DNA from 4 places in the Variovorax sp. F042 genome. Region 1 is predicted to be linked to each of the others. Evidence: predicted binding sites of a transcription regulator. Region 1 holds the regulator's gene; each other region holds the start of a gene.
The links. Region 1 encodes sigma-54, which starts transcription at its own class of promoters, with help from an activator protein. Its sites were predicted from a motif close to TGGCANGNAANCTGCTTT; they were not measured.
Positions count from the first base shown of each region.

Region 1 (5,358 bases):
GCGGAGCCGGTTCCGCGGTGTTCCAGGAAGAAAGTCAAGCCCGCATCGGCGGGCTTTTTCATCTGTGCGTGCGGGGCTGACGCAATCAGCCGCATACAATGCCGAGCAAGTTTCGTGCCTCTATGACATTGCACTCTCACCCCACCACTACCTTCCTCCGTCGCATCGGCCGCCTGGCCGCCGGCGCGCTGTTGCTGGCCGGCCTTGCCTCGGGCGCACTGGCCGAAACCGCCGACCGCACCAAGCCGATGAACATCGAGTCGGACTCGATGCGCTACGACGACCTGAAGCAGACCAGCGTGTTCACCGGTAACGTGCTCGTTACGAAGGGCACGATCATCATCCGCGGCGCACGCATGGATGTACGCCAGGACCCCGAGGGCTACCAGTACGGCGTGGTCACGGCGGCACCGGGCAAGCGGGCCTACTACAAGCAGAAACGCAATGCGCCCGACGAGTGGATCGAGGGCGAGTCGGAAGTCATCGAGTACGACAGCCGCGCCGACAACGTCAAGTTCATCCGCAACGCCACCATGCGCCGCCTGCTTGGCGCTACGCCGAACGACGAGAGCCAGGGCGCGCTGATTGTCTACGACCAGAGCAACGACACCTACACGGTCAACGGTTCCACTGTGCCGCCGAACACCGCCGTCAACGCGTCCACCCCGGGCGGGCGCGTCAAGACCATCCTGACCCCCAAGGCCGCCACCGCACCGGCAGCCGGTGCCTCAGCTCCGGCCGGCGCGAAGGCGGCGCCGCCGGCGCCCACGCCCGCACCCGGCAAGGGCCTGCGCCAGAGCACCACGCTCAGTGACCAGGGAGAAACCCGCAAGTGATCGAAACCGCAGGAACGCAGGACGCCAACGGCGCACCGGGCAGCCGCCTGATCGCGCGCGGCCTGAAGAAGAGCTACGGCAGCCGCACGGTCGTGAAAGACGTCTCGCTCGACGTGCAGAAGGGCGAAGTCGTCGGGTTGCTCGGGCCGAACGGCGCGGGCAAGACCACCTCGTTCTACATGATCGTGGGGCTGGTGCGCGCCGACGCGGGCGACATCAGCATCGACGGCGAGCCCATCGCCCACATGCCGATCCATCGCCGCGCCCGCATGGGCCTGAGCTACCTGCCGCAGGAAGCCTCGATCTTCCGCAAGCTCACGGTCGAGGAAAACGTGCGCGCCGTGCTCGAGCTCCAGAGCGAGCCCGACGAGAACGGCAAGATGGCGCCGCTGTCGAAGCAGCACATGGACGAGCGCCTGGCCGAGCTGCTGGCCGACCTGCGCGTCGACCACCTGCGCGATTCGCCCGCGCTCGCGCTGTCGGGCGGCGAGCGCCGCCGCGTCGAAATTGCGCGTGCGCTGGCTACGCAGCCGCGCTTCATCCTGCTGGACGAGCCCTTCGCCGGCATCGACCCGATCGCGGTGATCGAGATCCAGCGGATCATCAGCTTCCTGAAAGAGCGCGGCATCGGCGTGCTCATCACCGACCACAACGTGCGTGAAACGCTGGGCATCTGCGATCACGCTTTCATCATCAGCGACGGGCATGTGCTGGCACAAGGCACACCCTCGGAGATCGTCGACAACGCCGAAGTACGCAGGGTGTACTTGGGCGAACACTTCCGCATGTAAGGGCGGGAGCGGTTCCCATGAAGCAAGGGCTATCCCTTCGCGTCTCGCAGCATCTGGCGTTGACGCCACAGCTGCAGCAGTCGATCAGGCTGCTTCAACTCTCCACGCTCGAACTGAGCCAGGAGGTGGAGCAGATGCTCGACGAGAACCCGTTCCTCGAGCGCACGGCTGAAGAAGCGGCGCGCGAGGAATTCGGGCTCGACACGGCCGATGCCCCGGTGCCGCGCGACGACGGCGGCGATAGCGGCGACGGCGAAAGCGACTTCGCTTCGCCCGCCGCCAGCGCGTCCACTGCTTCCACCGAAACCAGCACCACCACCACGGCCGACACCGACGGCCCCGCTGCCGAGATCACCGAGCGCGAGCCCGACTGGGAAGGCGACGGCACCGTCGACATGGCGCCCGACGACAGCGAATGGGGCAGCGATGCGCCCGCGCGCCAGAACAACCTCGGCGACGACGAACGTGCCGACGCCACCGAACTCGCGCGCAGCCAGGAGTCGCTGCAGTCCTTCCTGCACCGCCAGGCCCTGAGCCTGCGCCTGAACGAGAACGACAGCGCCGCGCTGCGCTTTCTCATCGAATCGCTCAACGACGACGGCTACCTGGAAGACTCGCTGCCCGCACTGGCCTCGGGCCTGGCCGGCGACGACAACGACCAGTTCGACGACCTCGTGCATCACTTTCAGGTGGCGCTCGGCCTGCTGCAAAGCCTGGAACCCGCCGGCGTCGGCGCTCGCGACCTCGGCGAATGCCTGGGCATCCAGCTGCGTGCCCTGGCCCGCGAGGACGAGACCGACGAGGAAGAGCTGGTCCGCAAGACCGCCATCGCCATCTGCAAGCAGCCAATGGAGCTGCTCGCGCGCCGCGACTTCAAGCGCCTGGCCACGCTCACCCGCAGCAACGAGGAGCTGGTGCGCTCGGCGCTGCAGATCATCGCGCGGCTCGAGCCCAAGCCGGGTCGGCGCTTCGTCGACGTCGAGCGCAACATCGTCATTCCCGACGTGATCGTCACCAAGACGGGCCGCGGCACCAATGTGAAGTTCCGCGTCATGCTGAACCCCGAGGTGATGCCGCGCCTGCGCGTGCACGACATCTATGCCGGCGCACTCAAGTCGCACAAGGGCGAAGGCAGCCAGGCGCTGTCGCAGCGGCTGCAGGAGGCGCGCTGGTTCATCAAGAACATCCAGCAGCGCTTCGACACCATCCTGCGCGTGAGCAACGCCATCGTCGAGCGGCAGAAGAGCTACTTCGTGCACGGCGAACTCGCGATGCGCCCGCTGGTGCTGCGCGAGATCGCCGACGAACTGGGCCTGCACGAATCGACCATCTCGCGCGTGACCACCGCCAAGTACATGGCCACGCCCTTCGGCACGGTCGAGCTCAAGTACTTCTTCGGCTCGGCGCTGGGCACCGAAACCGGCGGCAATGCGTCGAGCACCGCGGTGCGCGCGCTGATCAAGCAGTTCGTCAGCTCCGAGAGCATCAAGAAGCCGCTGTCGGACAGCCAGATCTCCGAGATGCTGAAAGAGCAGGGCATCGAGTGCGCGCGCCGCACCGTGGCCAAGTACCGCGAGGCGCTGCGCATCGCGCCCGCCAACCTGCGCAAGGCCCTGTAGAAAGCCACCGATGACCCGTCGCCTGCCGTCGCTTTCGCGTTGTGGGCATTGGGTTTTCGTCATGGCTGCGGTCTTGCTGTTCGCAGGCTGCGCCACATTGCCCGACGAGGCGCCGCGCCCGCCCACCAAGGCCATGGCCGTGTCAGCCGACACCGCGCTCGGCAAGATCGCGCTGGCCTCCCAGCCCGACCCCGACCTGAGCGGCTTTCGCCTCATGCCCGGCGGCGACTTCGCCTTCGACACCCGTATCCAGCTGGCCCGCCGCGCGCAGCTCACGCTCGACGTGCAGTACTACCAGATCGAGAACGACGAGACCGGCCGCTACCTGATGCGCACCCTGCGCGACGCCGCCCAGCGCGGCGTGCGCGTGCGGCTGCTGATGGACGACCTCTACACCTCCGGCGAAGACGAGCTGCTGCTCGGCCTGGCCGCCACGCCCAACGTGGAGCTGCGCCTGTTCAACCCGTTCCCGGCCGGGCGCGGCAGCCTGCTGAAGCGCTTCAGCGCGTCGCTCTTCGACTTCAGCCGCGTCAACCGCCGCATGCACAACAAGCTGTTCATTGCCGACGGCGCGATGGCGGTGGCGGGCGGGCGCAACATCGGCAACCAGTATTTCAGGCGCACGGCGGGGGAGAACTTCCTCGACCTCGACACCTTCGTCACCGGCGCGCTGATCCCGCGGCTGGGCAGCCTGTTCGACCAGTACTGGAACAGCATCTACGTGCGGCCGATCCAGTCGGTGGTGGCCAGCGACCTGTCGCGCGAGGAGCTGCAGAAGCGCTTCGACGTCGCCACCGGCCTCGACACCACGCCACCACCGCCGCCGCCCGCGCCCAACGACCTGCTTGGCTACAGCCCGATGGCGGAAGACCTGAACGCCGGCAAGCTCGGACTGATCTGGGCCACCGCAGAGGCCTACGCCGATTCGCCCGAGCGCGTGATCGGCAAGACCACGTCCTACGGCGGCGTGCCGCTGCTGGACGTCGACAGCGTGCGCTACAACGTGGTCGAGCAGATGCGCCGTGCGCGCTCCGAGGTGACCATCGTCTCGCCCTACCTCATTCCGGGCGCCTCGGGGCTGGAGGTGATGCGCGAGATCCGCGGCCGCAACGTGAAGATCAGCGTCGTCACCAATTCGCTGGCCGCCACCGACGAGCCGCTGGTGCACACCGCCTACCGCCGCTACCGGCCCGACATGCTCAAGCTCGGCGCCGACCTCTACGAACTGAGCTCCACGCGCACCCGGCGCAGCGTGCGGCTCGGCCTGTTCGGCACCTCGGTAGGCAGGCTGCATGCCAAGTCGGCGGTGATCGACCGGCGCATTCTTTTCGTCGGCTCGATGAATTTCGATCCGCGCTCGGAGACGCACAACACCGAGATCGGTCTCTTCATCCGCAGCCCCGAGATGGCGCAACAGGCGCTCAAGCTCATCGACGTGCTCAAGCAGCAGGGCGCCTACCGGCTGCGCTTTGCCGAGGGCAGCAACGAGTCGCGCATCGAATGGGTCAGCGACGACGCCGGCAAGCTCACCGTGCTGAGCGAGGAGCCCGACTCCGGCTTCTGGGACCGGACCATGCTCGAATTGCTGGCGCCGCTGACGCCGGAGAGCCTGTTGTAGCGTCGGCTCAGTTGCCGCGCACGGCCGACCAGATCAGCCGCAGGCCCAGCAGCCCCATCACGCCGCCGGCGGCCCGGTCGATCCAGACCTTGTAGCGCAGGTAGGTCGAGCGTGGCGCTGCCGAGGAAAGCGCCAGCGCCACGATGGCGTACCAGCCCGTCTCGATGCAGAAGATGACCGCCGGCACCGCCAGTGCGAGCACCAGCGGCACCTCGCGCGGCAGGAAGGCCGCGAAGATGCTGGCGTAGACCACGGCAGTCTTCGGGTTGCTGACCTGCGTGGCCAGGCCCAGCAGGAAGGTGCGGCCGCTGCGGCCCTGCTGGCGCGGCGACCCGTCCGTCTCTTGCGCCGCCACGGCCAGCGGCTGCCGCGCGCCGCTCCAGATGCGAAAGCCCAGGTAGACGAGGTAGGCGCCCCCCAGGCCCTTGATGGCCACGTACAGCGCCGGCACGGCCAGGAACGCCGCCTGCAGCCCGGCCAGCGCGGCGATCGCG
Region 1 covers NZ_JBVASX010000003.1:162,121-167,478, reverse strand. The annotation lists gene lptA (lipopolysaccharide transport periplasmic protein LptA) at 123-836, shown strand; gene lptB (LPS export ABC transporter ATP-binding protein) at 833-1,627, shown strand; gene rpoN (RNA polymerase factor sigma-54) at 1,645-3,246, shown strand; gene ACZYSP_RS13610 (phospholipase D family protein) at 3,257-4,864, shown strand; gene ACZYSP_RS13605 (LysE family translocator) at 4,872-5,358, opposite strand, start outside.

Region 2 (5,358 bases), on a different contig from region 1:
GTGCTCGAGTCGGGCGAGTAGAGCTTGTCGATGCAGAACTCGCTGCGGTGCGTGTTGCCCGACACGTCGATCAGGATGTTGCGCAGCGTGCGGTCGACCAGCCAGGCCGGCATGTTCTGGCCGTAGATCTCGCGGTTCTTCGCGATTTCCTTCAGGGCGATTTCCAACTCGTAGACCTGGTCGTTGCGGGCCTCGTCCACGCGCGGCGCCTGGCTCGTCGGGCCGATGAACATGCCCGAGAACAGATAGCTCAGCGACGGATGGTTGTGCCAGTAGAGCAGCAGGCTGGCCAGCAGCTCGGGCCGGCGCAGGAAGGGGCTGTCGGCGGGCGTGGCGCCGCCCATCACGAAGTGGTTGCCGCCGCCGGTGCCGGTGTGGCGGCCGTCGGTCATGAACTTCTCTGCCGACAGGCGGGTTTCGAACGCGGCGTTGTAGAGAAACTCGGTGTGGTCGACCAGTTCCTTCCAGTTGTGGGCCGGGTGGATGTTGACTTCGATCACGCCCGGGTCGGGCGTGACGGCCAGCATCTTCAGTCGCGGGTCGCGCGGCGGCGGGTAGCCTTCCATCACGATGCGCACGCCCAGGTCGCGCGCGGTGGCTTCGACCGCCGCAACCAGGTCGAGATAGTCCTCCAGGCGCGCGAGCGGCGGCATGAAGACGTAGAGCACGCCCGAGGCATTGCCCTTCTTCTCGGCCGAGGGGCCGTTGGCCCGGCGCGGGTCGCGCACTTCGACGCACAGCGCGGTGCGCGTGACCCAGTGGGCTGATTCGCCGCGCAGCGGCTGGCGGGTGGTCGATTTGTCGGTGGACTCATCGGCCGCTGCTGCAGCCGCCGTATCGCCGCTCGCCGCATCACCGGGGCTTTGCATGCGTAGCGACGCAGGCACCACTGGCGGCGTGCCGAAGGTGTAGGGCACGTCGCCGAGGCCTGCAGCACCGGCCACACCCGTGCTGTAGCGCGCACGGTAGTCGGCCGCGCTCGGCAGGGCGCCGCGTGGCGCGGTCGGGTCGCGTTCGATCAGGTAGGGGTAGTCGCCCTTGCTGGCCCACGGCTGCGAGTCGAGCGGCAGGCGGTAGCCCATGGGCGAGTCGCCGGGGATCAGGTAGAGCCGGTCGTCGCGCAGGAACCAGGGGCCGGTCTTCCAGGCCGGGCCGGCGAGCGCGGGGGCGTCGCCGTTCGCATTGCCGGGCTCGATGGGCAGCATGTAGCCGATCACCGCGTCGAGCTTCTGCGTGAACACGCGGCGCAGGCGCACGCGTTCGAGTTCGTCGTCGAGCTTCGACTCGAAGGGATCGACGTTCACCGGCAGGCGGCGTTCGCGCCAGAGGTAGTAGTAGATGTCTTCGTAGCCGGGCTGGATGTAGCGCTCGGTCAGGCCGAGCTTGTGGGCCAGCACGGTGGTGAAGCGGCGCGCGTCCTCGCTCGTGTAGTGCGTGGGAAAACGCTCGTCGGCAAACAGTTCGGGGTCGTGCCACAGCGTCTGGCCGTCGGCGCGCCAGAAGATCGACAGCGCCCAGCGCGGCAGTTGCTCGCCCGGGTACCACTTGCCCTGGCCGAAATGCAGGAAGCCGCCCTTGCCATACTCGGCGCGCAGCTTGTGCACTAGTTCGGTGGCGTAGCCGCGCTTCGTGGGGCCGAGGGCGTCGGTGTTCCATTCGGGCGCGTCGCGGTCGCTGGTGGCCACGTAGGTCGGCTCGCCGCCCATGGTGAGGCGCACGTCGCCGGCCTTCAGGCGCGCGTCGACAGCGTCGCCCAGGGCCAGCACTTCGGACCACTGCTCTTCGGTGTAGGGCTTGGTGACGCGCGGCGATTCGTAGATGCGCGTGACCTTCATCTCATGGCCGAACTCGACCTCGGATTCGTCGACGCCGCCCTCGATGGGCGCCGCGCTCGAAGGCGTGGGCGTGCAGGCCAGCGGAATGTGGCCTTCGCCGGCCAGCAAGCCCGAGGTGGCGTCGAGGCCGATCCAGCCTGCGCCCGGCAGGAACACTTCGCACCAGGCGTGCAGGTCGGTGAAGTCGACCGTGGTGCCGCTCGGGCCGTCGAGCGCCTTCACGTCGGGCGTGAGCTGGATCAGGTAGCCCGAGACGAAACGCGCGGCCAGCCCGCAGTGGCGCAGCAGTTGCACCAGCAGCCAGCCCGAGTCGCGGCATGAGCCGCTGCCGCTGGTGAGCGTTTCTTCCGGCGTCTGCACACCGGGCTCCATGCGGATCAGGTAGTTGACGTCTTGCTGGACCTGCTGGTTGATGCCGACCAGGAAGTCGATGGTGCGCTGCTCCTTGCGATCGATCTTGTCGAGGTAGGCCTGCAGCAGCGGCGTGGGCGCTTCGGTGACGAGGTAGGGGGCGAGCTCTTCAGCCTGCGAGGCCGTGTACTTGAAAGGAAAGTTCTCGGCCTGCGGCTCGAGGAAGAAGTCGAAGGGGTTGTAGACCGCCATCTCGACCACGAGGTCGACCGTGACCTTGAACTCGCGCGTCTTCTCGGGGAACACGAGCCGCGCCTGGTAGTTGGCGAACGGGTCCTGCATCCAGTTGACGAAGTGCTCGGCGGGCTCGACCCGCAGCGAATACGAGATGACGTTGCTGCGGCAATGCGGCGCGGGACGCAAGCGCACGACCTGTGGGCCCAACTGCACCAGGCGGTCGTATTTGTAGTGGGTGACGTGGTGGAGAGCGGCGTGAATGGACATGCGTTTTTGTGTGCAGTACTGCGAGATTGCATCGAAAAGATGTCTCTTGTGAGACGCATACTAGCCCAGATGCCAAGCAATTAACGCGCCACTGAGCGTGACTTTGGGGAGGGTTTGCATCATGGGTTCGGGAGTTTTTCGTTGACGCCGTTTCGTGCGTCTGGCGGTGCCATGGGTGGAGCGGGGGCGTTCGTGGCGCTGGGTGGCTCGCTGCTGGGAGCGGCCTTGCAGTTGCAGCAGGCGGTGCTTTGGCCGGCGTGGGCCTACGCCGGCTTGCTGTTCGTGGCAGTGGCCGGCCTGTGGTGGCGACGCATGCCGGGCAGGGGCCTGATGCTCATCGCCTTGCTATGCGGCGCGATGGCCGGCGCAGGGCTTGCGGGATGGCGCGCGGCGGTCTATGCGAGCGGCGCGCTCGACCCGGCGCTCGAAGGGCGCGACCTGCAGGTCACGGGCGTTGTGTCGGAGATGCCCCAGCGCAACGAAGCTGGAACGCAGTTCCGCCTGGATGTCGAGTCCGCGGGTTGGGCTGATCCGGATGCGCAGGGGCGGCCCGCGGTGCCCGATCGCATTGCACTCGGCTGGTATGCCGAAGGCTCGAGCCTGTGGAGCCGTGCTTCCGAAAGCCGCACGCCCTTGGCCAGCACAGTCGGCTCCCTGCACGCCGGCGAGCGATGGCGGCTGACGGTGCGTCTGAAGGCGCCGCACGGCAGCCGCAATCCCCATGGCTTCGACAGCGAACTCTGGATGTGGGAGCAGGGCCTGCATGCCAGCGGCTATGTGCGAACCGGCGCGCGCGATGCGGCACCCATGCTGGTGGCAAGCACGTGGTGGCATCCCATCGAACGCGCACGCGAAGCCGTACGCGACGGCGTCTTCGAGCGCGTGCCCGACCGCGCGCAGGCGGGCGTGATCGCGGCCCTGGTCACCGGCGACCAGAGCGCCATCGACCGCTCGGGCTGGGACGTGTTCCGCGCCACGGGCGTGGCACACCTGATGTCGATCTCCGGCCTCCACGTCACGATGTTTGCCTGGCTGGCCGCGCACGTCGTCGGCCTGCTCTGGCGGCGCAGCGCGCGGCTGATGCTGCGCTTGCCGGCGCAGCAGGCAGCGTTGATAGGCGGCGTGCTGCTGGCCACGCTCTACGCGCTCTTCAGCGGCTGGGGTGTGCCCTCGCAGCGCACTGTGTGGATGCTGGCGACGGTCGCGCTGCTGCGCCTCACGGGCCGGCGCTGGCCTTGGCCGCATGTGTGGCTGCTGACGGCGGCCGTGGTGGTCGCGCTCGATCCGTGGGCCTTGATGCAGGCCGGCTTCTGGCTGAGCTTCGTGGCGGTGGGCGTGCTGTTCGCCACGGACGCCGCGGTGCCGGGCGAGCGGAAGACCGGTGCCGCTTCCCGCCTGTTGCTGTTCTTTCGCGAGCAATGGGTCATCACGCTGGCGATCACGCCGCTGAGCCTGTTGCTGTTCCAGCAGGTGTCGCTGATCGGCCTGCTGGCCAATGCGGTGGCGATCCCCTGGGTCACGCTCGTGATCACGCCGTTGGCCATGCTGGGCGTCGCCGTGGCGCCGCTGTGGGACCTTGCAGCCCGGGCCGTGCAGGTGCTGGCGCTGCTGCTGCAATGGCTGGCCGGGCTGCCGTATGCCACGCTGTCGATGGCCGCGCCGCCTTTGTGGATGGCCGCTTGCGGCGTGGCCGGCGGTGCATTGCTCGCCATGCGGCTGTCCTGGTCGCTGCGCAGCCTCGGCATTCCGCTGCTGCTGCCAGTGTTGCTGTGGCAGGCGCCCCGGCCGGCGGCCGGCGAATTCGAGCTGCTCGCTGCCGACATCGGCCAGGGCAACGCGGTGCTCGTGCGCACCGCCACGCACAGCCTGCTCTACGACGCCGGCCCGCGCTACAGCCTTGAAAGCGATGCCGGCCATCGCGTGCTCGTGCCGCTGCTGCGGGCGCATGGCGAGCGCCTCGACACGCTGGTGCTGAGCCACCGCGACACCGATCACACCGGCGGTGCGCCCGCGGTGCTCGCGATGCAGCCGCGGGCCGAGCTGCTGAGTTCCCTCGAAGCCACGCATCCGCTGCAGGCGACGCTGGCGGCACGGCGTTGCGAGGCGGGGCAAGCCTGGACCTGGGACGGCGTGCACTTCGAGGTACTGCATCCGTTCGACACCGACTACCGCGGCTTCACCAAGCCCAATGCCGTCTCGTGTGTGCTACGCATCGGCAACGGGCGCGCGGCGGCGCTGCTGGCCGGCGACATCGAGCGACTGCAGGAGGCCGCGCTCGTCGTTCGCACGCCGCAGCTGCTGCGCGCCGACGTGCTGCTGGCGCCGCACCACGGCAGCAAGACTTCGTCGAGCCCGGCCTTCCTCGATGCGGTGCAGCCGGGCATTGCCTTTGTCCAGGCGGGGTATCGCAACCGCTTCGGCCATCCGGCGCAGGAGGTGGCGGCGCGCTACCGGGACCGCGGCGTGCGGCTGGTCGAAAACACCCGCTGCGGCGCCGCGCACTGGACCAGCACACGCCCCGCCGACGTGGCCTGCGAGCGCGAGCGCCATGCGCGGTACTGGCAGCACAGCCCTGAAATCGTGAACTAATTGTCAAAAGTAGTCCGAAAGGCCACTTGTCAGCGTGCTCGTACTGGCGTCCCATGCGTTGTATCGTTTGGCTACAACT
Region 2 covers NZ_JBVASX010000001.1:1,344,053-1,349,410, reverse strand. The annotation lists gene ACZYSP_RS06455 (transglutaminase family protein) at 1-2,690, opposite strand, end outside; gene ACZYSP_RS06450 (DNA internalization-related competence protein ComEC/Rec2) at 2,862-5,279, shown strand.
Region 2: ACZYSP_RS06455 (transglutaminase family protein) is a predicted target of sigma-54. The motif match lies at 2,764-2,781, and genes of this name have one in related genera.

Region 3 (5,358 bases), on a different contig from region 1:
GATGCGCGCACCCGCGAGCAGCACCTTGAGGATCTCCACGCGCTGCTGTTCGGCAATCGACAGTGCATCGATGCGTTTCGACGGATCGATGTCGAAACCCAGCTCCGAGGCCTTGTTGCGGATGTCGCGCTCGATCTCGCGCAGCCGCTCGCCATGGCTTTGAAATTCGGCCGGCGGCGGCGCGGTGAGCAAGATGTTCTGCGCCACGGTGAACGGTCGCACCAGCTTGAAATGCTGGTGGACCATGCCGATGCGGTGCTTCGCCGCGTCACGCGGACCGGCGAAGCGCACCGCGTTGTCGTCCACCAGCAGCTGCCCGGCCTCGGGCGCATAGAGCCCGGCCGCGATGTTCATCAGCGAAGACTTGCCCGCGCCGTTCTCGCCCAGCAGCGCATGCACTTCGCCCCAGCGCGCGGCAAAGTGAGCGTCGGTCAGCGCCGCGAAGCCGTCGAAGGACTTGCGGATGCCAGTGAGTTCTAGCGCGTTGTTGGGCATGAAATTACTTCTGCGTGACCACGCCCTTGACGAACCAGTCCATCTTCCACAGGTCCGCATCGGACAGCACCGCGCCCTTGGCAACGCGCTCCTTGCCGTCGCGGTCGGCGAGCGGGCCGGCGTAGACCTGCTTGCCCTTCATGATCGCGTCGCGCTCGGCGGTGATGACCGCGGCCTTGTCCTTGGGAACGGCGGGGCCGAAGCCCGCGATGTCGGTGCCGCCGTCCTTCATCTCGATGAAGGCGCCGTACTGCGCGGGCTTCCAGTTGCCGGCCATCACTTTCTTCAGCTCGGGCGTCAGGAAGCGGTCCCACACCCACACCGAAGAGCAAAGCGTGGCCTTGGGCGCGAACTGGCGCAGGTCGCGGTGGTGGCCGGTGCCGTACACGCCGCGCTCCTGCGCGACGATCTGCGGCGTGGGGCTGTCGACGTGCTGGCCGATCACGTCGGCGCCCTGGTCGATGAGCGCGGCGGCGGCGGCGCGTTCCTTCACCGGGTCGTTCCAGGCGCCGGTGTAGATCACATTGACCGTGGCGTTCGGGTTCATCTTCTGCGCGCCGAGCGCGAAAGCGTTGATGGTCCAGTTCACCACGCCGAAGGGGTTGGCCGCGACGAAGCCGAGCTTGCCGGTCTTCGATGCAGCGCCGGCGGCCATGCCGCAGAGGTACTGGCTTTCGTAGGTGCGGCCGTAGAACGATTCGAGGTTGCTGCCGTTGGTGGTACCCGAGCCGTTGAGGAAGGCGACATCGGGGTACTTGGCGGCCAGGTCCTTGAAGCTGTCGGAATAACCGAAGGCCGTGCCAATCACGATGTTGGCGCCGCGCTGGATGAACTTCTCCGCCGCGGGCTTGATGGCCGATGCGTCTTCGGGCACGTTCTCGACGAACTGGATCTTCTGGCCGATTTCCTTTTCGATCTTCACGCGGGCCTCGTCAAAGGCCTGCGTCCAGCCGCCGTCGTTCTTCGGGCCGAAGTAGAGCATCGCGATCTTCGGCTTGTCCTTCAGCGTGAAGCCGTCGGCGGCTGCGGCGGGCAGTGTGGTGAAGAAGGCGCCGCTGGCCGCGATGGTCATCGCGAGGCCCAGGCCGGGAGTGAGGGTGCGCAACTGCATGGGACTACCTTTGGTGAGAGGCTTTGAAGAAAGGGAGGACGGAAAAAAGAGAACGAGCGCAGCGCATGTCACATCATGAAGTTGATGCGGAACACATTGCCCTCGGGATCGAGCAGCACCGATTGGTACCAGTTGTAGTAAGTGACGTACGGCGGCTTGATGAGCGTGGCGCCGGCTTCGAGCGCGACAGGCACCATGCGGTCGACGTCGGCCTGGCTGTCGACGTCGATGTTCAGCAGGAACTTGACGCCGCGTGTGTCTGAAAACTCGCTCAGGTGCAGCAGTTCGTAGGCATCGAGTGCGTTGAAGCCAAGGCTCGACTTGCCGGTGTCCAGGCCTCGGAAGATGGGTGAGCGAATCGCTTCGATCTCTTTGAAACCGAATACTCGCTGGTAGAAGCCGCTGAGTGCGACCACGTCTTTTGCGAAGACGTTGACGTAGGAGAGGTGGGCCATGTCAGTTGCTCATTGGGCGTTTGCTGTTGTTCTTGTTCGGGGTGCGAGCACGCCGTCGGCGTGATCGCACCCCGAAGAACAGCAGGCAGTCATTTCAAGCCATCGCCTTCGTGCCACCAAAGGTCGTCTGCTTGACGAACTTCGACGTCAGGTGGTCCCCAGAAGAAATCGGCGCGTACTTCGCCGACTCCCCTGGCGCGAGGCAGCTAGGCAGGCACTCGACCATCGCGTCGTAGTTCGGCTGATGGAAGAACACCAGCGATTGCCGGCGATTGGTGCTCGCGATCTCGAAAGGCGGATTGATCACGCGGTGCAGCGTGGACACCCACTGGTCGTTGGTCCACTGCATCATGAGGTCGGCGATGTTGACCACCAAGCCGCCTTCGACCTGCGGCACGTCGACCCACTGGCCGGCCTTGTTGAACACCTGCAGGCCCTTGTCGTCGGGCAGCACGATGGTGAGGCTGCCGTAGTCGCTGTGCGCCCCCGCGCGCAGCTGGCCGGGCAGCGGTTGCTCGCGCTGCGGCGGATAGCTCAGCACGCGGAACATGCTGATGTGCTTGTCGATCTTGTCGTCGAAGAAGGTCTCGGGCAGCGACAGGCCGAGCGCAAAGACACGCATCAGCGAGCGCGAGAGATCGCTCATCGCCTCGAAGTAGCCTTCGTAGGCTTCGCGGAAGCCTTCGATGGGCGGCCAGCTGTTGGGCTCGAAGTGCGGACCGGCGGCGGGGCCGCGGTGGTAGTCATCTTGCGGCACGTTCGACGGGCCGATAGAGAAAGATTCCTTCAGGTCGCCGGGAGCCGCTTCTTCGAGGCTGTACGAGAGCCCTTCCTCGCCCACCGCGCTGTAGCCGCGCACCGCGTCTTCGCGCGGGCGGTCGACCTTGCGCTTTTCACCCAGCGGCATGTCGAAGAACTTGCGCGAGAGCGACGACACGCGCGAGATCAGCTCGGGCGCTATGCCGTGGTTCGTGATGACGAGAAAGCCGATGCTGCGGCAGGCCTCGTCGACCTTCTTCGCGACCTCGGCCTTGCCTTCGGCGGTGCCCGCGAAGTAGGGCTCTAGATCGATGATGGGGACAGACAGCAGGGTCATGGCAGGTTCCTCATGCTTGGCATGCCTTTCGCCATGCAACGTCTGTGCCAGTTGGACCAAATGGACAAAACGCATTCGTCGCGTCAGCATGGTGCGCAACGACGCGCTGCGAAGGCTGCTGCGGCGCAAGGCGATGCACCACGGCCTTACAGTGGTGCGCTGTGTTGCCTGCCGATTCACCAACGAACGAACAAGAGCGAGGGAAGATGCCGAAGACCAAAGCGCTGGCTGCCAGTGCCAGCAAAGAGAAGAGCCCAGCGCGCAAGCGCGCAAAACCCGCGGTGCGCAGCGCGTCCGCGGTGAGCCGCCGGCTGCGCCAGATCGAGGACAAGCGCAACGCGATCCTCGGTGCGGCGCTGGGGCTGTTCTCCCGCTTCGGCCTGCATGGCACGTCGATCGACCAGGTGGCGGCACGCGCCGATGTATCGAAGAGCAACCTGCTCTACTACTTCGCGAACAAGGAAGAGCTCTACGTCAACGTGCTGCGCGATCTGCTCGCGCTGTGGCTCGAACCGCTGCGCGGCTTCAGTGCCGAGCAGGACCCGGCGGAGGCCATCGGCGACTACATCCGCCGCAAGCTGGTGGTCTCGCGCGACAGGCCCGATGCATCACGGCTCTTCTGCCTGGAAATGATCCAGGGCGCGCCATTGCTGCGCGACGAGCTCGACCGCGAGCTGCGCACGCTGGTGGAGAAAAAGTCGGAGGTGATCCGTGCGTGGGTCGAGGCGGGCAAGCTGGCGCCCGTCGATCCGCATCACCTGATCTTCGCGCTGTGGGCGGTGACGCAGCACTACGCGGACTTCGGCGTGCAGGTGCAGGCGCTGTCGGGGCATACGCTGGACGATGAGGCGTTCTTCGAGAAGACCGTCGAGAACGTGCAGCGCATCTTTCTTCAAGGCATTACGCCGCGCTGATTCAGGTGGATTTCAGTGCGGCGGCGCCGCGATCTCGTGATAGCGCCGGTCGAAGTAGATCAAGCCCTGCGTCGCACCACCGATGGCAATGGCCACCGCTTCGCAGAACAGCACGTCGTGCGTGCCCGCGCTCGTCGCATGCACCACGCGGCAGTCGAAGGACACGGCTGCATCGTCGAGCATCGGCGAGCCAGTGGTCTTGCGGCTCCACTGGCCGGCGGCGAAGCGCTCATCCATCGGCGTCTTGCCGCCGAACAATGCGGAGAGCGACTGGTGTCCCGCTGCCAGCACGTTCACGCACAGCACGCCGTTGGTCTTGAATGCCGGGTACACCGAGGCCGAACGGTTCAGGCATACCAGCAGCGTCGGTGGCTCGTCGGTCACGCTGCACACGGCCGATGCCGTGAAGCCGGCGCGACCCGCGGGGCCGTCGGTGGTGATGATGTTCACCGCCGCGCCCAGCCGCGCCATCGCGTTGCGGTAGTCGGCCTTCTCCAGGCTCGGCAGCAGGCCGGCGGGGTTCGATGACGATGAAGCAGCGTGGGAGGCCATGGCATTCAGCAGCATGTGGTGAGTCCTTCAGGCCAGCACGCAGGCCTCGTCGAAGGGCAGCCGCGGCAGGCGGCCGAACACCTTCGACGCATCGCCGTGGCCCAGGTTGATGAGGAAGTTGACGGTCCAGTCGGTGCCTTCGAAGAAGGCCGCGTCGACTTTCGCCTTGTCGAAGCCCGACATCGGGCCTGCATCGAGGCCGACCGCGCGCGCTGCGAGCAGCAGGTAGCCCGCCTGCAGGCTGGCATTGCGAAAGGCGGTCTCGTGCGCGGCCTCGGGGCTGCCGGTGAACCAGCTGCGCGCATCGGCATGCGGGAACAGCGTGGGCAGCTTGTCGTAGAACTTGCGGTCCCACGCGGCGATGACCGTGACCGGTGCGGCCATGGTCTTGTCGAGGTTGCCCTTGGAGAGAGCCGGTGCGAGGCGCTGCTTGCCTTCGGGCGTGCGCACGAAGACGAAGCGCGCGGGCGAGCAGTTGGCCGATGTGGGGCCGAGGCTCGCCAGCGCGTAGATCTGCTGCAGCTGTGCGTCGGTGACGGGTTCGTCGGTCCAGCCGTTGTGGGTGCGTGCGCCGGTGAAGAGCAGCGACAGCGCGGCGTCGTCGAGTGTGGATGCAAGAGTTGTGGTCATGCTGGAACGGCGGATGCGCTGACCCGCGAGAGAAAGTCGAGCAGGCTGCGGTTGAAGGCTTCGGCCTCGGTCACGCTGTGGGCATGGCCGCCGTGCGGCATGAAG
Region 3 covers NZ_JBVASX010000020.1:74,739-80,096, forward strand. The annotation lists gene ACZYSP_RS33695 (ABC transporter ATP-binding protein) at 1-495, opposite strand, end outside; gene ACZYSP_RS33700 (BMP family ABC transporter substrate-binding protein) at 500-1,606, opposite strand; gene ACZYSP_RS33705 (VOC family protein) at 1,675-2,061, opposite strand; gene ACZYSP_RS33710 (isopenicillin N synthase family dioxygenase) at 2,156-3,157, opposite strand; gene rutR (HTH-type transcriptional regulator RutR) at 3,364-4,071, shown strand; gene rutF (NADH-dependent FMN reductase RutF) at 4,084-4,638, opposite strand; gene ACZYSP_RS33725 (malonic semialdehyde reductase) at 4,651-5,253, opposite strand; gene rutD (pyrimidine utilization protein D) at 5,250-5,358, opposite strand, start outside.
Region 3: ACZYSP_RS33710 (isopenicillin N synthase family dioxygenase) is a predicted target of sigma-54. The motif match lies at 3,190-3,207, and genes of this name have one in related genera.

Region 4 (5,358 bases), on a different contig from region 1:
GGTCGGCATTCCGCTCGCAGCCGAACCCGGCGAGGCCAGCATCGCGATGCGCGCCGAAGGCAAGCCCGAGCGCCAGATCGCCTACACGGTGGCTCCGAAGCAATACCGCGAACAACGCCTGACGGTGGCGCCCCGCACGGTCGACCTGTCACCCGAGGACCAGGCCCGCTACGAGCGCGAACGCGACCACCAGGCCACCGTGATGGCCACGCTCACGGACATGCGGGCGGATGCGTCACTGCAGATGCGCGTGCCCGTGCCGGGCCGCCGCTCAAGTTCGTTCGGCCTGCGCCGGGTGTTCAACGGCCAGTCGCGCAATCCGCACAGCGGGATGGACATCGCGGCGGGCACAGGCACGCCGGTGCTGGCGCCGCTACCCGGCAAGGTGATCGACACGGGGGACTATTTCTTCAACGGCGGCACCGTGTGGCTCGACCATGGTGGCGGCCTGCTGACGATGTACTGCCATCTGAGCCGGGTCGATGTGAAGGTCGGCGACGTGCTGAAGACCGGCGAGCCGCTGGCCGCCGTGGGCGCGACCGGCCGGGTGACGGGGCCGCACCTGCATTGGTCTGTGATGCTGAACCGGGCGATGGTGGACCCGGCGTTGTTCATCGCGGCCTGAGGCAGACAGGAGACCGGCTCAGCCTCAAATCGGCTTGGTCAGATACACAGCCTCGCGCCCCACGATCGCGCGCTGCGCCGGCATGAAGATCGTGCAGTCGTCGCACAGCGCGCGGATTTCCTCGTCGCCGTTTGTCGCGATCAACTCGCCCTTCGCAAAGGTCTCGAAGCCGATCAGCGGCCGCACGAACGCAAAGTCCGCCGACTTGATGACATACGTCTGCAGCAGCTGAAAGCGCCGCTGCGGTTCGGGCGGCGGCGTGGCCGGGTCCTTGTCGACAAGGCCGAAGTACGCAAGGAAGTCGTAGGTGACGGCTGTGGCCAGTTCCGACGCGGAGCGCAGGAAGTGCTGGCCGCACTCGACCACCATCGCCACGCCCTTGCCGTCCGGGCCGCCGTGGCTGCCGTACTGGATCAGCGGCGTGCCCGAGCCCAGGCCGTCGGGCATCACGAGGTGCACCAACGGGCGGCCGATGGCCAGTGCGACCTTGGCATTGCGCTCGAACGCCGGGTACACCCAGAACGGCACGACGGGCTGGCTGGTCGAATGGATGTCGAGGATGTGATCGGCCGCGTCCACCACCGGACGCAGGATGCGCGCACGGCTCAGCTCGGGGCTGTCTTCGGTGCCATCGAGCCACTCGGGCGACCAGATGCGGTTGAGGTTGTGCACGAGCTGGCGGCTGTCGAAGGGCAGAGCTTCGTTGAAGGACTCGTACGCTGCCACGTTGGCAAAACTCACTGTGAGCGTGCCGATCTTCGGGCGCACGTCGTTGTCGAGCAGGTGGGTGGCGGCCGTCATGCCGCAGATCTCGTTGCCGTGCGTGAGCGCGTTGATCAGCACGTGCGGGCCGGGCTTGCCGGACTCGAAGCGGTGCACGTAGTCGACGCCGGTGTTGCCCTTGCGGTAGGCGGAGAGGTCGCGGGGGAGGACTTCGAGGGCGGGGGGAGATTGGGTCATGGGCGTCAGAAAATGGAACGAAGCGGTCCGGCAAGTTTGCTACAGGGCGCGCGTTCGTGCTGAGCGGCCCTGCGCGAAGCAAACACAGACCCGCCCTGCCGCACTGGTGACTACCAGTTGACCTCGCGCTCCGGCGTGGCCGAGATGTGGTGAATCGACAGATCGGCGCCGTCGTACTCCTCCTCCTGCGACAGCCGCAGCCCCAGCGAGGCCTTCAGCGCGCCGTACACCGCCGCGCCCGCCAGCCCCGCCCATGCCACGCCGATGACGGTGCCGATGAGCTGCGCCCACACGTTCACACCGCCGATGCCGCCCAGCGCCTGCGTGCCGAAGATGCCCGCCGCTATACCGCCCCAGGTGCCGCACAGGCCGTGCAGCGGCCACACGCCGAGCACATCGTCGATCTTCCATTTGTTCTGCGTGAGCGTGAACATCTTGACGAAGATGGCGCCCGCCACGCCGCCCACCACCAGCGCGCCCAGCGGGTGCATCAGGTCGGAGCCGGCGCACACGGCCACGAGCCCCGCGAGCGGGCCGTTGTAGACGAAGCCCGGGTCGTTCTTGCCCATGGCCAGCGCGACCAGCGTGCCGCCGACCATCGCCATCAGCGAGTTGACGGCCACCAGGCCCGAAATCTTGTCGATGCTCTGCGCGCTCATCACGTTAAAGCCGAACCAGCCTACGCACAGCACCCACGCGCCCAGCGCCAGGAACGGAATGTTCGACGGCGGATGCGCGCTCAGCGAGCCGTCGCCCCGGTAGCGGTTGCGCCGCGCGCCCAGCAGCAGCACCGCCGGCAACGCGAGCCAGCCGCCCACCGCGTGCACCACCACCGAACCCGCGAAGTCATGGAACTCATGGCCGGTGAGCGAGGCAATCCAGCCCTGGATGCCGAAGTGCTTGTTCCAGGCGATGCCCTCGTACAGCGGGTAGACGAAGCCGACGATCACCGCTGTGGCGATCAGCTGCGGCCAGAACTTGGCGCGCTCGGCAATGCCGCCCGAAATGATGGCCGGGATGGCCGCCGCGAAGGTGAGCAGGAAGAAGAACTTCACCAGCTCGTAGCCGCTTCTTGCCGACAGTTCGGTGGCGCTCACGAAGAAATGCGTGCCGTAGGCCACGCCATAGCCCACCAGGAAATACACGATGGTCGAGACCGAGAAGTCGACCAGGATCTTCACCAGCGCATTGACCTGGTTCTTCTTGCGCACTGTCCCCAGTTCGAGAAAAGCAAAACCGGCGTGCATGGCCAGGACCATGATGGCGCCGAGAAGGATGAACAGCGCGTCTGCGCCCTGTTTGAGTGCGTCCATTGGAGCTTCTTGCTGATTTTTGGCTTGAATTGGTGCGCCGCACCCGAATCACCCGAAGCGGCGGGCCAATGAAGCAAAAATGGTGCCTAAAGCTCTTCGATGGTGCGTTGCGAACCAATAGTGGGCTTTACTCAGCCCACGATGCACCGGATCAGCCCGCCCCGGCGCGCAGCGCGTCCCGATAGCGGCGGCTGCAGGGCACGGTGGTGCCGTCGTGCATGTGCAGCCGGGCGTCGCCACCGTCCAGCGGCTCGATTTCCTTGATACGCCCCAGGTTCACGGCGTGGCTGCGGTGCACGCGCACGAAGCGGGCGGGGTCGAGCTGGGTCAGGAAGTCGGTCAGCGTGGCGCGCAGCAGGTAGTCGTGGCCGTTGACGTGCAGGCCGACGTAGTTGCCCTCGGCCTGGAGCCAGTCGATGTCGGTAGCCGCGATGAGGAATTCGCGGCGCAGCTTGCGCACCAGAAAGCGCTCGGGGCGCGCAGGCTGCGGGGTTTCGGGTTCGACGGGCTCCGGCTCCGCCGGTGCTTCGGGCGCATCGAGCACCCGCGCCTCGCCCTGCAGCCGCAACATGAACAGCCGGTACGCCCAGATGCCGAAGACGATGCTCGCGTACACCCGCACGTCCTTCAGGTACTCGTAGCCCCACTGGCTGGCCCAGCCGCCGAAGTCGTAGCGCTCGCCGGCCATGGCATAGACCAGCGCCCGCAGCCCGAACATGCCCACCACGTGGATCACGCTGAAGACCACGCTCGCCACCGCATGCCAGGCCACGAAGCGCAGCACGTGGGTGCGCACCAGCGGCGACAACCGGCGCTCGACGGCAACCAGCGCCGGAACCAGCAACAACAGCACCAGGTGGCTCGAACCCTCCCAGGTCGCAACCTCCCAGTTGGCCCGCGGCACGGCGCGCGTGCGCACGTCGACGATCGCCACCATCGTGCTGAACACGGCCTGAAGCGTCATCAGAACGATCCAGAACGCCACCTCCACGTAGCGGCGGACTGGCTCGTAGCGCTCGTACAGGTTCTTGCGGGGGTCTCCCATGGCCGGGATTCTCCCGAAAACGGGCCTTGGGGCGGCGAATTTCGTCCAGTTTCGTCCCTCAGGGCCACCGCTCGTCACAAAGCGCGGGCGATCCGTCCCCCGGGCGTGCCACGCGGGGAACACGAGGCCGAGCATCGCCGCTTCCAGCTTCAAGGAGCCCCCGATGACCACACCAACTCTCCCGCCCGACCATCGCCGCCACGACATCGACGCCCTGCGCGCGCTGGCCTTCCTGTTCGTCATCCTCTATCACGTAGGCATGTACTACGTGGCCGACTGGCCGTGGCACCTCAAGAGCCCGCATGCGGCCGAATGGCTGCAGTGGCCGATGCGCATCCTGAACCTCTGGCGCATGGATCTCGTCTTCCTGGTCTCCGGCGTATCGCTCGGCTTCCTCAGCCGGGGCCAGGGCACCTGGGGCCTGCTGCGCAGCCGGGGCCTGCGGCTGATGCTGCCGCTGGCCTTCGGCATGGCGGTGATCGTGCCCTACCAGGCCTATGCGCAAGGCGTGGCCAACGGGCTGGTGGCGCCGGGCTTCGGCGCCTTCCTGCTGCGCTACCTGTCGATGGCCGAGCCGTGGCCGAAGCGGGCTTTCGATGGCGCGGAGTTCGGCATCACCTGGAACCATCTCTGGTACCTGCCCTACCTCTTTACCTACACGGCGCTGGTCGCGCTGACGCTGCCGCTGTGGAACTCCGCCGCCGGCCAGTGGCTGCGCCGCGGCTTCAACGGCCTGCGTGGCTGGAAGCTGCTGTTGCTGCCTGTGGTGCCGCTGCTCGTCTTCACGATGCTGCTGGCCTCGCGCTTTCCGGCCACGCACAACCTGGTGCGCGACTTCCACCTGCACAGCCTTTACTTCACGATGTTTCTCTACGGCTACTGGATGGGCGTGGACACCGGCGTGTGGAAAGAGCTGGAGCGGCTGCGCCGCGTGTCTCTCGCGCTGGCAGTCGCGGTGATCGCCATCTTCATCGCGCTGCGCACCGGCGCGAAGGGCCCGGCCGCCGGCCCGCTGATGGACACCCTGCGCATGCTCTACCTGTGGCTGGCCGTCGCCACCATCCTCGGCCATGGCCACCGCCACCTGAACCGCCCGTGGCCCTGGCTGCGCTGGGCCAACGAATCGGTGTACCCGTGGTACGTGCTGCACCAGACGCTGATCATCGTCGGCGTGACCGCGCTGGCTCCGCTCGCGCTCGGCCCGGTGATCGAGCCCGCGCTGCTGGTGGCGTTGACGCTTTTCGGCTGCTGGGCGCTGACGGATGGGCTGATCCGCCGCTTCAACGTGCTGCGGCCGCTGTTCGGGCTGAAGCTCAGGCGCGCGGCTTCAGCTGAAGCTCGTCCACGGGAACGAGGATTGCATTCCCCGTCGCCACGAGCTTGAGCGCATCGTCGCCCTTGCCTACGGGCTGCGC
Region 4 covers NZ_JBVASX010000009.1:68,848-74,205, forward strand. The annotation lists gene ACZYSP_RS24320 (M23 family metallopeptidase) at 1-625, shown strand, start outside; gene ACZYSP_RS24325 (M14 family metallopeptidase) at 650-1,585, opposite strand; gene ACZYSP_RS24330 (ammonium transporter) at 1,696-2,898, opposite strand; gene ACZYSP_RS24335 (LytTR family DNA-binding domain-containing protein) at 3,050-3,943, opposite strand; gene ACZYSP_RS24340 (acyltransferase family protein) at 4,107-5,327, shown strand; gene ACZYSP_RS24345 (PaaI family thioesterase) at 5,257-5,358, opposite strand, start outside.
Region 4: ACZYSP_RS24330 (ammonium transporter) is a predicted target of sigma-54. The motif match lies at 2,969-2,986, and genes of this name have one in related genera.